DNA from 3 places in the Streptomyces kunmingensis genome. Region 1 is predicted to be linked to each of the others. Evidence: riboswitches for the same ligand, from Rfam matches in the RefSeq annotation. Region 1 holds a riboswitch; each other region holds the start of a gene.
The links. A riboswitch is a leader RNA that binds a small molecule or an ion and turns the genes downstream of it on or off. The one in region 1 is predicted to bind cyclic di-AMP.
Positions count from the first base shown of each region.

Region 2: linked by a shared signal. The riboswitch ahead of ABD366_RS14095 (transglycosylase family protein) and the one ahead of ABD366_RS30375 (M23 family metallopeptidase) in region 1 are both predicted to bind cyclic di-AMP.
Region 3: linked by a shared signal. The riboswitch ahead of ABD366_RS10440 (M23 family metallopeptidase) and the one ahead of ABD366_RS30375 (M23 family metallopeptidase) in region 1 are both predicted to bind cyclic di-AMP.

Region 1 covers NZ_BAAATS010000027.1:461,780-465,936, forward strand. The annotation lists gene ABD366_RS30360 (bifunctional acetate--CoA ligase family protein/GNAT family N-acetyltransferase) at 1-59, opposite strand, end outside; gene ABD366_RS30365 (HPr family phosphocarrier protein) at 239-520, shown strand; gene ABD366_RS30370 (GntR family transcriptional regulator) at 727-1,413, opposite strand; gene ABD366_RS30375 (M23 family metallopeptidase) at 1,634-2,425, opposite strand; cyclic di-AMP (ydaO/yuaA leader) riboswitch at 2,438-2,602, opposite strand; gene ABD366_RS30380 (M16 family metallopeptidase) at 2,840-4,157, opposite strand, start outside.
Region 2 covers NZ_BAAATS010000010.1:104,498-108,654, forward strand. The annotation lists gene ABD366_RS14085 (cytochrome P450 family protein) at 1-676, shown strand, start outside; gene ABD366_RS14090 (transglycosylase family protein) at 838-1,869, shown strand; cyclic di-AMP (ydaO/yuaA leader) riboswitch at 2,051-2,198, shown strand; gene ABD366_RS14095 (transglycosylase family protein) at 2,203-2,907, shown strand; gene eno (phosphopyruvate hydratase) at 3,181-4,157, shown strand, end outside.
Region 3 covers NZ_BAAATS010000006.1:490,653-494,809, forward strand. The annotation lists gene ABD366_RS10435 (SGNH/GDSL hydrolase family protein) at 5-823, opposite strand; gene ABD366_RS10440 (M23 family metallopeptidase) at 964-1,737, opposite strand; cyclic di-AMP (ydaO/yuaA leader) riboswitch at 1,741-1,905, opposite strand; gene ABD366_RS10445 (tyrosine-protein phosphatase) at 2,303-3,100, shown strand; gene ABD366_RS10450 (DUF6126 family protein) at 3,119-3,292, opposite strand; gene ABD366_RS10455 (helix-turn-helix domain-containing protein) at 3,295-3,921, opposite strand; gene ABD366_RS10460 (aspartate aminotransferase family protein) at 4,020-4,157, opposite strand, start outside.

The DNA.
Region 1 (4,157 bases):
AGCACCACGTCGGCCTCCCAGTGGGCGGGGTAGGCGTGCCGGTCCGACGGGGTCTCCATGCCGCAAGGGTAGAGCCGGGCGCCGACAGTCGTACGGGTCGCGTCCCGCGCGCGTGGGAGGCAGGCTATGGAAGGCCGCGGGGCGGTGCGTTCTCGGGACTCGGGTCCACGTCGAGCGCCGTGCCACGGTATGTGAGAATGGTCTAGACAACTTTGAGACACCTGAAGGGCAGCATCACATGGCTGAGCGCCGCGTCAACGTCGGCTGGGCCGAGGGCCTTCACGCCCGCCCCGCCTCCATCTTCGTCCGCGCGGCCACGGCTGCCGGCGTCCCCGTGACGATCGCCAAGGCCGACGGCAACCCCGTCAACGCCGCCTCCATGCTCGCGGTGCTCGGTCTGGGCGCCCAGGGTGGCGAGGAGATCGTCCTGGCTTCCGACGCCGAGGGTGCGGACGCCGCGCTCGACCGTCTGGCGAAGCTGGTCTCCGAGGGTCTCGACGAGCTTCCCGAGACCGTCTGACCCAATTCGTTCCGACGGAGCCGCGCGTTTCCCTCAGGGGGCGCGCGGCTTCGTCGTTTCCAGCTCCGGGGCAATCAATTCTCCGCGACGCATTCACGGAGCGACTGATTCACGCAGCGCCCCATTCACCGAGCGCTCCATTCACCGAGCGACCCTTCACGAAATTCCGCAACACTTCCCGAAGCTCTTTGTATACGGGGCTTTTGTTAATGCCGGAGCCCTGCCGTGTTTACGGCATGTTGCGAAGTCCTCACACGATCGCCCGCGCGCGGGACCCGCAGCCGGTGGGCCGCCACGGCGCGCTCGGCGTGCAGCACGGTCAGGGCGCGGGCCCGCTCGGCGTCACCGCGCGCCACCGCGTCCACGATGGCGCCGTGCTCGGCCCAGGACTCGGCCGGCCTGGCCGGGGACTCGACGGCGTACATCCAGGCGATCTTGTGCCGGAGCTGGGTGAGCAGGGTGATCAGTCCGGGGCTGCCGGAGGCCTGCGCGAGGGTCTCGTGGAACCAGCCGCCCAGGGAGCGCAGATCCTCGTACTGGCCCCGACCGGCGCGCTCCTGACCCATCCTGACCAGGCCCCGCAGGACTTTGAGGTGGGCCTCGGTGCGGCGCTGCGCGGCGCGCGCGGCGCTCAGCGGCTCGAGCAGCATCCGGACCTCCAGGAGGTCGGCGGCCTCTTGACCGGTGGGCTCCGCCACGCACGCGCCCGCGTGCCGGCGCGTGACGACGAAGCCCTCGGCCTCCAGGGTGCGCAGCGCCTCGCGGACCGGCACGCGCGAGACTCCGTAGCGGCGCGCGAGCACTTCCTCGGTGAGCCTGCCGCCGCGCTCGTAGACACCCGCGACGATGTCGTCGCGGATCGCCGTGCATACCGAATGCGCGGGAATGCGCATGACCCGACCTCCGCCTTAATCCCCGCGATACGCGGTCGATCGACGCTTGTGCAAGCGCATAACACCCCTTGACCGCGCCTGCCCGGTGACTCTATTCCACCGTCCCCGAATTTCCGACGCCGGACCGGAATCCATGGATATTTTTTGGCCAGGAACGCCTTGCGCACGCGAAAGCCCCGGCTCGTTCGAGCCGGGGCTTTCGCGTGGTGCCTTGGAGGCGTCAGACGTTCACGCCGTGCGAGCGCAGGTACGCGACGGGGTCCATGTCCGAGCCGTAGTCGGGGCTCGTGCGGGCCTCGAAGTGAAGGTGCGGGCCCGTGACGTTGCCGGTGGCGCCGGAGAGGGCGATCTGCTGGCCGGGGGTGACGGCCTGGCCGACGGAGACGCCGATGGACGAGAGGTGACCGTACTGGGTGTACGTGCCGTCGTTCATCTTGATCACGATGTTGTTGCCGTACGCGCCGCCCCAGCCGGCCTCGACGACGGTGCCGGAGCCCACGGCGTGCACGGAAGTGCCGCTCGCCGCATGGAAGTCGATGCCGGTGTGGCTGCCGGAGGACCACAGGCCGCTACTCGCCTTGTAGGCGGTGGAGACGTAGGAGCCGGAGATCGGCGCCACGAAGCTGTTGAGGAGGCGCTTGCGCTCGGCCTCGCGGGCGGCGCGCTCCTTCTCCTCACGCTCCTTGGCGGCCTTCGCCTCGGCCTCGCGCTTGGCTTCCTCGGCCCGCTTCTTGGCCTCGGCCTCGGCCTCGGCCTTGGCGGCGGCCGCGTCGGCGGCCTTCTTCTGGGCGGTGGCCTGCGCCTCGATCTGGGCGGCCAGGGAGTCGCCGATGGCGATGGCCTGGGTCAGGCCGTTCTGGTCGGCGGCCGCGGTGTCCGCGGCGAGGGCGGGGGCGGCGAGGCCCCCGATGACACCGGTCGTGGTGAGCGCCGCGACACCCGCAACCTGTGCGGTGGTACGCGTGAGACGACTCGGACGACGGTGCTTCCCGGTGGCACGGGTGAACGCCATGCGGTGGCTGGTCCTTTCCTTCCCTCTCGCCTACCGGGTTAGCTGACGGGTTCGGAGCAGGAAGGTCTCCTACGGACTCCCTCCCCGTACGGGAAGAGTGTCCGATTCACCCCAGGGACTGCGGTGGGTCCCCGGCTCCCCTGGCTCGCGCCATGGGGGACTCGGCGATGACTGTCCGGTGTCGCGGGCGCGACGCATGTCTGGCGGACAGCCGGACCGACGCTAAGCGGGACATCTTTAGTACGACAAACGGATCCCGGCTTTTGTAGCGCATGCCACAGAGCAGACGGGCAACCTCCGTGCCAAATCGGACATTTGTGATCGATGGCCGATCACGGACGGACGTGAGCGGCGCCACGAAGCCCCGGGGCCGTGGTGGCCTCCGGGGCTTCGTGTGACGTACGGGACCGGGAGTCAGCCCGCGACGACGGTCACCTCGCCGATGCCGAGGGCCTTGACGGGCTCCTCGATCTGCGCGGCGTCGCCCACCAGGATCGTCACCAGCCGGTCCGCCGGGAAGGCGCTCACGACGGCCGCGGTGGCCTCCACGGTGCCCGTCTCGGCGAGCTGCCGGTACAGCCGGGCCTGGAAGTCGTCCGGCAGGTGCTGCTCGACCTGGTCCGCGAGGGTGCCCGCGACGGCGGCCGCGGTCTCGTACTTAAGCGGCGCCACGCCCACCAGGTTCTGCACGGCCGTGTCCCGTTCGGCGTCCGTGAGGCCGCCTTCGGCCAGCGTACGCAGCACCTTCCAGAGGTCCTCGAGCGCGGGCCCGGTGTTCGGGGTGTCCACGGAGCCGCTGATGGCGAGCATCGCGGCGCCCGTCCCGTCGGGCGCGGACCGCAGCACCTGGGCGAAGGACCGCACACCGTAGGTGTAGCCCTTCTCCTCGCGCAGGACACGGTCCAGACGCGAGGTGAGCGTGCCGCCGAGGCAGTACGTGCCGAGGATCTGCGCGGCCCATACGCGGTCGTGCCGGTCGGGGCCGATCCGGCCGATGAGGAGCTGCGTCTGGACCGCTCCCGGGCGGTCCACGACGATGACGCGGCCGGTGTCGTCGGCGGTGACCGGCGGGACCGGGCGGGGCTCCGCCGTGTTGCCGGTCCAGGCGCCGAGCGTGTCCGCTAGGAGGGCGTCGAGGTCGGTGCCGGTCAGATCGCCCACCACGACGACCGTGCCGGTGGCGGGGCGTACGTGCTTCTCGTAGAAGGCGCGTACGGCCGCCGCGTCGATGGCGGAGACGGTCTCCTCGGTGCCCTGCCGCGGGCGCGACATGCGCGAGTCGGCCGGGAAGAGCTGCTTGGAGAGCTCCTTGGCGGCGCGCCGGGCCGGGTTGGCGCTCTCGTGCGGGATCTCGTCCAGGCGGTTGCGGACGAGGCGCTCGATCTCGCTGTCCGCGAAGGCGGGTGCCCGCAGGGCGTCGGCCAGCAGGGCGAGGCCCTTGGGGAGGCGGGAGACCGGCACTTCGAGGGAGACGCGGACGCCGGGGTGGTCGGCGTGCGCGTCCAACGTGGCGCCGCAGCGCTCCAGTTCCGCCGCGAACTCCTCCGCGGAGTGCTTGTCGGTGCCCTCGTTGAAGGCACGCGCCATGATCGTGGCGACGCCGTCGAGCCCCGCCGGTTCGGCCTCCAGCGGCGCGTCGAGGTTGATCTCCACGGCCACGACCTGCTGGCCGGGACGGTGACAGCGCAGCACGGTCAGGCCGTTGGCCAGCTCACCGCGCTCGGGGGCGGGG
Region 2 (4,157 bases), on a different contig from region 1:
GGTCAAGAAGATGCGCGGCTATCTCGCCGAGCTGATCCGCCGCAAGCGCAGCGACCCCGGTGACGACCTGATCTCCGGCCTGATCCGCGCTTCCGACGACGGTGAGCACCTCACCGAGAACGAGGCCGCAGCCATGGCCTTTATCCTCCTTTTCGCCGGTTTTGAGACCACCGTCAACTTGATCGGTAATGGAACGTATGCCCTAATTACGCACCCCGATCAGCGTGAGCGGTTGCAGCGCGCGCTGGCCGAGGGCGACGCCGGGCTCCTGGCGACCGGCGTCGAGGAACTGCTGCGCTTCGACGGCCCGGTGGAGCTGGCGACCTGGCGGTTCGCGACCGAGCCGCTCACCATCGGCGGCCGGTCCATCGCCACCGGCGACCCGGTCCTCGTCGTACTCGCCGCAGCGGACCGCGATCCGGCGCGCTTCGCCGATCCCGACGCCCTCGACCTCTCCCGCCGCGACAATCAGCATCTCGGCTACGGCCACGGCATCCACTACTGCCTCGGTGCCCCCCTCGCGCGCCTGGAGGGACAGACCGCGCTCGGCACGCTTCTGACGCGCCTTCCGGACTTGCGGCTTGCCCAGGATCCGGCTGATTTGCGCTGGCGGGGCGGGCTCATCATGCGTGGACTGCGCACGCTGCCCGTCGAGTTCACGCCAGAGCGGACCTGACGCCCCGTCAAGACTGTGATGTTGACGTGATCTGCGCTGCATCGACTTGTGACAAGCGTTCGAGTCCCGCTACGTTCACCAGTCATCGCGACACAGGCACATCCGGCACCACTTCCGCCGATCCCGTCGCGTGCTGCATCAGTCTCGCGAAAGGCAACCGCATGCTCTCCGGGAACGGCCGACACCGTCGCCCCCGTCAGGCCCCTGCTCTCGTCGTCGCCGCCGGCGTCACCGGCAGCGCCATCGCGATCCCGCTCCTCGCGGCGACCAGCGCGAGCGCCGCCTCCACCACCACCTGGGACAAGCTCGCCGAGTGCGAGTCCGGCGGCCAGTGGAGCCTCGACGCGGGCAACGGGTATTACGGCGGACTTCAGTTCTCGCAGGAGGTGTGGGATCGGTACGGCGGCCTCGAGTTCGCCCCGACCGCCGCGGAGGCCAGTCGTTCGCAGCAGATAGCCGTCGGCGAGAAGGCCCTCGCGGCCAAGGGGCCCGGCGTCTGGCCGAGCTGCTCGATCGTGGCGGGTCTCACCCAGAGCGGCGAAGCGGCCGAGGTCGACCCGGGCGTGAGCGTCTCCCCGCAGCCGTCCGAATCGGCGGACTCCTCGGACTCCTCGGACTCGTCAGGCACCTCGGACTCGTCCGGCTCGGGAGAGAAGAATCACGAGGAGTCCGGTACGTCCGGCTCGTCCGACGAGGGTGACGAGGCCGAGGCGTCGGACACGCCGTCGGCCGACGCCTCGACCGATACCTCCGGTAACAAGGCCGACGACGACGCCCGTGATGACGCGGGCGACGACGCCAAGGGTGCATCCGCGGACAAATCAGCCGATGCCGACAGCGACGGCGACGGCAAGTCCGGTCAGTCCGACTCCACTTCCTCCGCGGACCCGGCATCCTCCGCCTCCGGCGACTCCGCCGGCCGCCACCGCGGCGACCGCGCCGCGGACGACACCGCCGCCTCCCGCGGGGGCGAGGGCCGCCACGCCTCCCGTGAGGACCGCGAGGAGGAGTCCGCCGAGGGGACGTACACGGTCCGCTCGGGCGACAACCTGTGGGACATCGCCGACGCTCAGGGCGTGAACGGCGGGTGGGATGCGCTCTACGACCTGAACAAGAAGACGGTCGGCACCGACCCGGACCTCATCCTTCCTGGTCAGAGTCTGGATCTTGGCCTCGAATCGGTCGAAAAGTAGCGGGAGTTCAGAGACGGTTGGGGCCTGTATGTCCACTTTTGCGAGAGTGAGACATGAGTCTCAAAGACCCTGATCGTCTTTGAAATCGGGCGGATCTACTGCTTAACGTCGTCACCGCTCGCCACAGCGGGCCCCGAGGGACGTCACGCCGAATCCTGCCGACGTCCGCACGGGAACAGTCGACGCGTCAGCGCCGTAGGCAGGAGCGGGGGACCCAAGGTAAGCGCCGGGAAACCGGCTTGGGGTTAAGCCGCGCACAAGGATGCGCGGCCGGGCACTCACTGGCCCGAACCCGACAGCTCACCTCGTAGGCGTCGGTGAGGGGATCTCTCCATGCTGCTTTCCAGCAAGGGCAAGCACCGCCGCCCGTCCAAGGCCGTCCGTGTCGCCACGCTCGCCGGTGTCGCCGGTGCCGCCGTCGCCGTTCCGCTGATGGGTGCCACGGGCGCCTCCGCCGCCTCCACCTCCGAGTGGGACCAGGTCGCGTCCTGCGAGTCCGGTGGCAACTGGTCCATCAACACGGGCAACGGTTACTACGGTGGCCTCCAGTTCTCGTCCTCGACGTGGGCCGCGTACGGCGGCACCGCCTACGCGTCCTCCGCCGACCAGGCGTCCAAGGCGCAGCAGATATCCGTCGCCGAGAAGGTCCTCGCCTCGCAGGGCAAGGGTGCCTGGCCGAGCTGCGGTGTGGGCCTGTCCGGCGCCGACACCAGCAACTCCGCTCCGGCCGAGTCGCAGCAGCAGTCGCAGCCGCAGCAGCAGGAGCGCTCCGACTCCTCCACGACGACCCGCTCGCAGGAGCGCCAGCAGCCGCAGCAGCAGGCGCAGCCGAAGCGGGAGTCGAAGAAGACCGTCACCACCCCGACCGGCAAGAAGGTCGAGAAGGGTGACGGCGAGTACAAGGTGAAGTCCGGCGACACGCTCAGCAAGATCGCCGAGGCGCACGGCACCACCTGGCAGAAGGTGTTCAAGCTCAACAAGGACATCGTCAGCGACGCGGACCTGATCTACCCGAACCAGCAGCTGCACCTGAAGTAGGCAGCCGCGCCCTTATGTAAGGGGTGGGTACGGACCCGGCATCGGCGGAAGCCGAGTCCGACCACCGCCCCGCCTTCACGGGCCGCTCAATTCGGCGACCTCCGTTCCGGTTCCGGGGCGGAGGTCGCCGTCTTTGTTCCGTTTGGAAACATTTCGCTATCGGCGTTGTCCACGAGACGGTCGGTCGGCTGGCCGATGCCCCGGAGCCGGTTACGCTCAGGGGTGCGGGCCAGCCGCCCGCACTGTTGTGTCACATCCCAGAAGGAGATGCTCGTGCCGTCCATCGACGTCGTCGTAGCCCGGGAAATCCTGGACTCCCGAGGCAATCCCACGGTCGAGGTCGAGGTCGGCCTCGACGACGGCAGCACGGGTCGTGCTGCTGTTCCGTCCGGTGCCTCCACCGGTGCCTTCGAGGCCATCGAACTCCGTGACGGTGACCCCAACCGTTACCAGGGCAAGGGCGTCGAGAAGGCCGTCCTCGCCGTCATCGAGCAGATCGGCCCGGAGCTCGTCGGCTACGACGCCACCGAGCAGCGTCTGATCGACCAGGCGATGTTCGACCTGGACGCCACCGACAACAAGGGCTCCCTCGGCGCCAACGCGATCCTGGGTGTCTCCCTCGCCGTCGCGCACGCCGCGTCCGAGGCCAGCGACCTGCCGCTGTTCCGCTACCTCGGCGGTCCGAACGCGCACCTGCTGCCCGTCCCGATGATGAACATCCTGAACGGTGGGTCGCACGCCGACTCCAACGTCGACATCCAGGAGTTCATGATCGCGCCGATCGGCGCCGAGTCGTTCTCCGAGGCGCTGCGCTGGGGCACCGAGGTCTACCACACCCTCAAGAAGGTGCTGAAGACCAAGGGTCTGTCCACCGGCCTGGGCGACGAGGGCGGCTTCGCCCCGAACCTGGAGTCGAACCGCGCCGCGCTCGACCTCATCCTCGAGGCGATCAAGGAGGCCGGTTACATCCCCGGCCAGCAGGTCGCGCTCGCGCTGGACGTCGCCGCCTCCGAGTTCTACAAGGACGGCAAGTACCAGTTCGAGGGCAAGGAGCGCTCCGCCGCCGAGATGACGGAGTACTACGAGGAGCTCGTCTCCGCGTACCCGCTCGTCTCCATCGAGGACCCGCTGTACGAGGACGACTGGGCCGGCTGGAACACCATCACCGAGCGCCTCGGCGACAAGGTGCAGCTCGTCGGCGACGACCTGTTCGTCACCAACCCGGAGCGCCTGGCCCGTGGCATCGAGGA
Region 3 (4,157 bases), on a different contig from region 1:
GCGGCTAGGAAGCGGATTCCAGGTGCATCTTGATGAGGTGCGGGTCCACGAAGCCCTTCGCCTGCACGCGGTCCCCGGAGGACTCGCCGCGCAGCCGCCGCCCGATCCACGGCACCAGGAACTCCCGCGCCCAGTGGATGTCGTCGCGCCGCACCTCGAACGTGCCGCGCGGCGGCAGGAGCGGCCAGGCCTGCTCGGGGTCGGCGGGGACGTCGATGCCGAGCGCCTGTCCCGCGCGCAGGGCGACCCGGGTGTGGCCCTCCGCGGACAGGTGGAGCCGGTCCTCGTCCCAGGCCCGGCGGTCCTGGATGGACCTGAGGGACCACAGGTCGAGCATCGCGCAGCCGTGCCGGTCGGCGATGGCCCGCACATGCATGTTGTACGTGGCGATCTTGCCGCGCAGATGCTTGAGGACGGCCACGTCGCGGGTGTCGAAGCCGGTGGCCACCATGACGGTGCCGGCGGCCTCGGCGAGGCGTGCCACGGCCTTCTCGAAGCGTTCGGCCACGTCGTCCGGGTCGGTGCCGGGCCGGATGATGTCGTTGCCGCCGGCGACCAGGGTCACCAGGTCGGGGGCGAGTTCGACGGCGCGCGGGACCTGGTCCTCGACGATCTGGTCGAGGAGTTTGCCGCGCACGGCGAGGTTCGCGTACTGGAAGGTGTCCTCGGCCACGCGGTCGTCCAAGAGGACGGCGAGCCGGTCGGCCCACCCCACGAAACTGCCGTCGGGCCCGGGGTCCCCGACGCCTTCGGTGAAGCTGTCCCCCACCGCCGCGTAGGACCGAATCGTGCCGATGCTGAGTGATCTCGATTCGTTTGCCACGACCACACATCTTTCACCTTGAGGTGTGACCTACGCCAACGTAACCACGGGTTGACGAGCGGTGAGAAAACGCACTCGGCCCCCGGGGAATAACCCCGGGGGCCGAGTGGATCGCGCGAGACGCACGCGGTGCGGGTGGCTCAGATGCTGACGCCGTGCTCGCGCAGGTAGGTCAGCGGGTCGATGTCGGAGCCGTAGTCCGGCGAGGTACGGATCTCGAAGTGCAGGTGCGGCCCGGTGACGTTGCCGGTCGCGCCGGACAGGCCGATCTGCTGGCCGGCGGTGACGGTCTGCCCGGCCGAGACACCGATCGAGGACAGGTGGGCGTACTGCGAGTAGTCGCCGTCGGCGTGCTTGATGACGACCTCGTTGCCGTAGCTGCCGTCCCAGCCGGCGGAGACGACCGTGCCGTCGCCGACGGCCTTGACGGTGGTGCCGGTGGAGACCACGAAGTCCGTGCCGGTGTGGTAGCCGCTCGACCAGGAGGAACCGGAGGCGTGGTACGCGGTGCCGACGGAGCCGTCGACGGGCTTCACGTAGTCCGCGGTGCCCGTGCCGGTGCTGTCGCCGGTGCTCGACGCGGTGGTGGAGGCGGTCTTCGCGGCGCCGTCCAGCGTGAGCTTCATGCCGGGCTGGATGAGTCCGGCGTCGGAGCCGACGACGCTCTTGTTGGCCTCGTACAGCTTCTTCCAGCCGCCGTCGACGTCCTGCGCCTCGGCGATTCTCGAGAGCGTGTCACCGGCCTTGACCGTGTACGTCTTCGCGTCGGTCGAGGCGGCGTCGCCGGTCGCCGCGTGGGCGCCGGTGGCGCCGATGAGCGGCAGGGCGAGCGCGGCCCCGCCGGCCGAGGCCACGGCGGCGGCGCGAGTGATGCGCTGGGTCTTCGAACGGCGGTGCTTTCCCTTTGCGGGCATGGCGCTTTTCCTCTCCGTCGCCTACGAGGTGAGCTGTCGGGTTCGGGCTGGAGCTGCCCGGCCGCGCCCGGTTCACGGACACGGCTTCACCCCTAGCCGCATGGGGAATTCCCGCGGCGTACTGCCTGTGGGTCCCCCGCTCCTGCCGTCACGGGTCGTTGTTCGGAATCCGGGCGGCGGCAGGACTAGGCGTTCCGTCCGGATGGAGTGGTGACAGTAAGCCGACGAGAAAGGCGGCGACAAATGTCGAATTCACCGACGAGGCCGCTTTCTTGATCGACTGAGAGTTCCCTGTGTCACCCTGCGTCGATGTCCGCGCTTTGCCAGCGCCTTACCTTCTGGAATTCCCGAGGAAGAAATCCGGGACGGCCGCCACGGACGGTCACGAATATGAGCCTGCTCACGCGAACCGCACAATCCCCTTTGATAAATGGATAGTTAATACCAAAGCGGATAGAACGGACAGATAGTTGCCCCGGGAACCCATGTCGTATCGTCAGACGCGCGCCCGCAGACGCGCGCCCACCGACGAGCAACGCCGGTGACCCGACCGGGAGGAGCCCCCGTGACGCAGCACGCCCCGTCCACCGAGCCGGAGCTGTCCGGAGTGCGCAACTTCCGTGATGTCGGTGGCCTTCCGACCGTGGACGGCCGGCGCGTGCGTCCGGGTGTGCTCTACCGCAGCGGCCATCTCGCCCACGCCACGGCCGAGGACGCCGCGTTCCTCGCGGGCCTCGGCCTGCACACCGTCTTCGACTTCCGCAACGCCGCCGACCAGCGGCTCGAGGGCGCCGACGTCGAGCTGCCCGGGGTGCGCAACGTGAACCTGCCGCTCTCCGACCCGGCGGACGGCGCCGAGTTCTGGCAGATGGTCCGCGACGGCGACATAGAGCAGCTGCGCACCCTGCTGTCCGAGGGCCGCGCGGCGAACCGCATGATCACGTCGTACCGCACGATCATCTCCCAGCGCACCGCAGAGCACAGCCGCGTCCTGCACGCCCTCGCCGAGGAGAGCGTGCCCGCGCTGATGCACTGCGCGGCGGGCAAGGACCGGGCGGGCCTGTCGATCGCGGTGACGCTGCTCGCCGTCGGCGTGGAGCGCGAGGCCATCGAGGCCGACTACCTGGAGTCGAACGCCAAGCACCGCCGCTACAAGGTGCGCCGCAGCGCCACGTCGGGCGACGCCTACTCCCCCGAGGTCATGGAGCTGCTCAGCCCGCTCTTCGACGCCCGCGCCGCGTATCTGCACGCCGCCTTCGAGACCATCGACCAGACCTGGGGCACCACGGACCGCTACTTCGAGGAAGGCCTGCGCTTCAGCGCGGCCGACCGCGAGCGGCTGCGCGAGCGGCTCCTCGACTGACTCCCCGACGGACCCGGGTCACTGGCCGCCACCCAGCGTGAACAGCATGTAGATGAAGGCCGCGAGGGCGTGTCCCGCGAAGACGTAGACCAGGACCCGCACCCAGATGCCGCGCGGCAGCTTGTCCTCGATGTCCCGGCGGCGTGCGGGCCGTGCTTCGGCTTCGGTGGTGTGCTCGGTCGCGTCGCTCATGGTCAGACCTCCCGGATCGGGCCGGCCGCCGGGCCGAGACACAGCGCGGCGGTCGGACTCTGCAGCAGGGTGTGTACGAAGAGGAGCTCGGCCCCGCCCCGGTCCGCGGCGGCGATCCGGTGCGGGGTGAGCGAGTCGAAGTGCGCGCTGTCCCCGGGGTCGAGTCGGTGGGACGTGTCCCCGAGGCGCAGCCGCAGCCGTCCCTCGAGGGCGTAGAGCCACTCCTCGCCCGGGTGCACGCGCACGATGTCGCCCTGTGATCCGTACGGCACGTGGACCCGCAGGGCCTGCATGCCGCGGCCGGCGGAACCGGCCTGGAAGTACGTCCAGCCGCCTGCCTCGGTCGCCTCCATGGCGCCGCCCCTGATCACGGCGTCACGGTCGGCGGGGGTCTCGCCCAGGAGTTCGGAGACGGTCGTACTGTAGATACGGGCGAGCGCGAGCAGCATCGGCAGCGACGGCTGGCGCTGTCCGGTCTCCAGCCGCGACAGATGCGCCGGCGACAGACCGGCGGAGCGGGCCGCGACCTCGAGGGTGAGGGCGGCGCGACGGCGCAGGGCACGCAGCTGGGGCGCGACGGCGGGCAGCTCCGAGGGGACCGGAGCCTCCTCCGGGAGGGCAGGGCTCATACACTTGATTACGCCAGAGCCCTGCCTCGCAGGCAAATTTCTTGCCTCCGAGGCAAAGCCCGCTCAGGCACCGCCCCGGCGAACGGTGAGGGCGCGGGTCAGCGGTTGGCGACCGCCTGCTTGATCAGTGTCCTGCCGAAGTCCCACATCAGCCCGCCACCGCTGTGCGCGTCGTCCATCACGGCGGTGAACGCCTCCACGAACCGGTCGACGTCGGCCTCGTCCACGACCAGGGG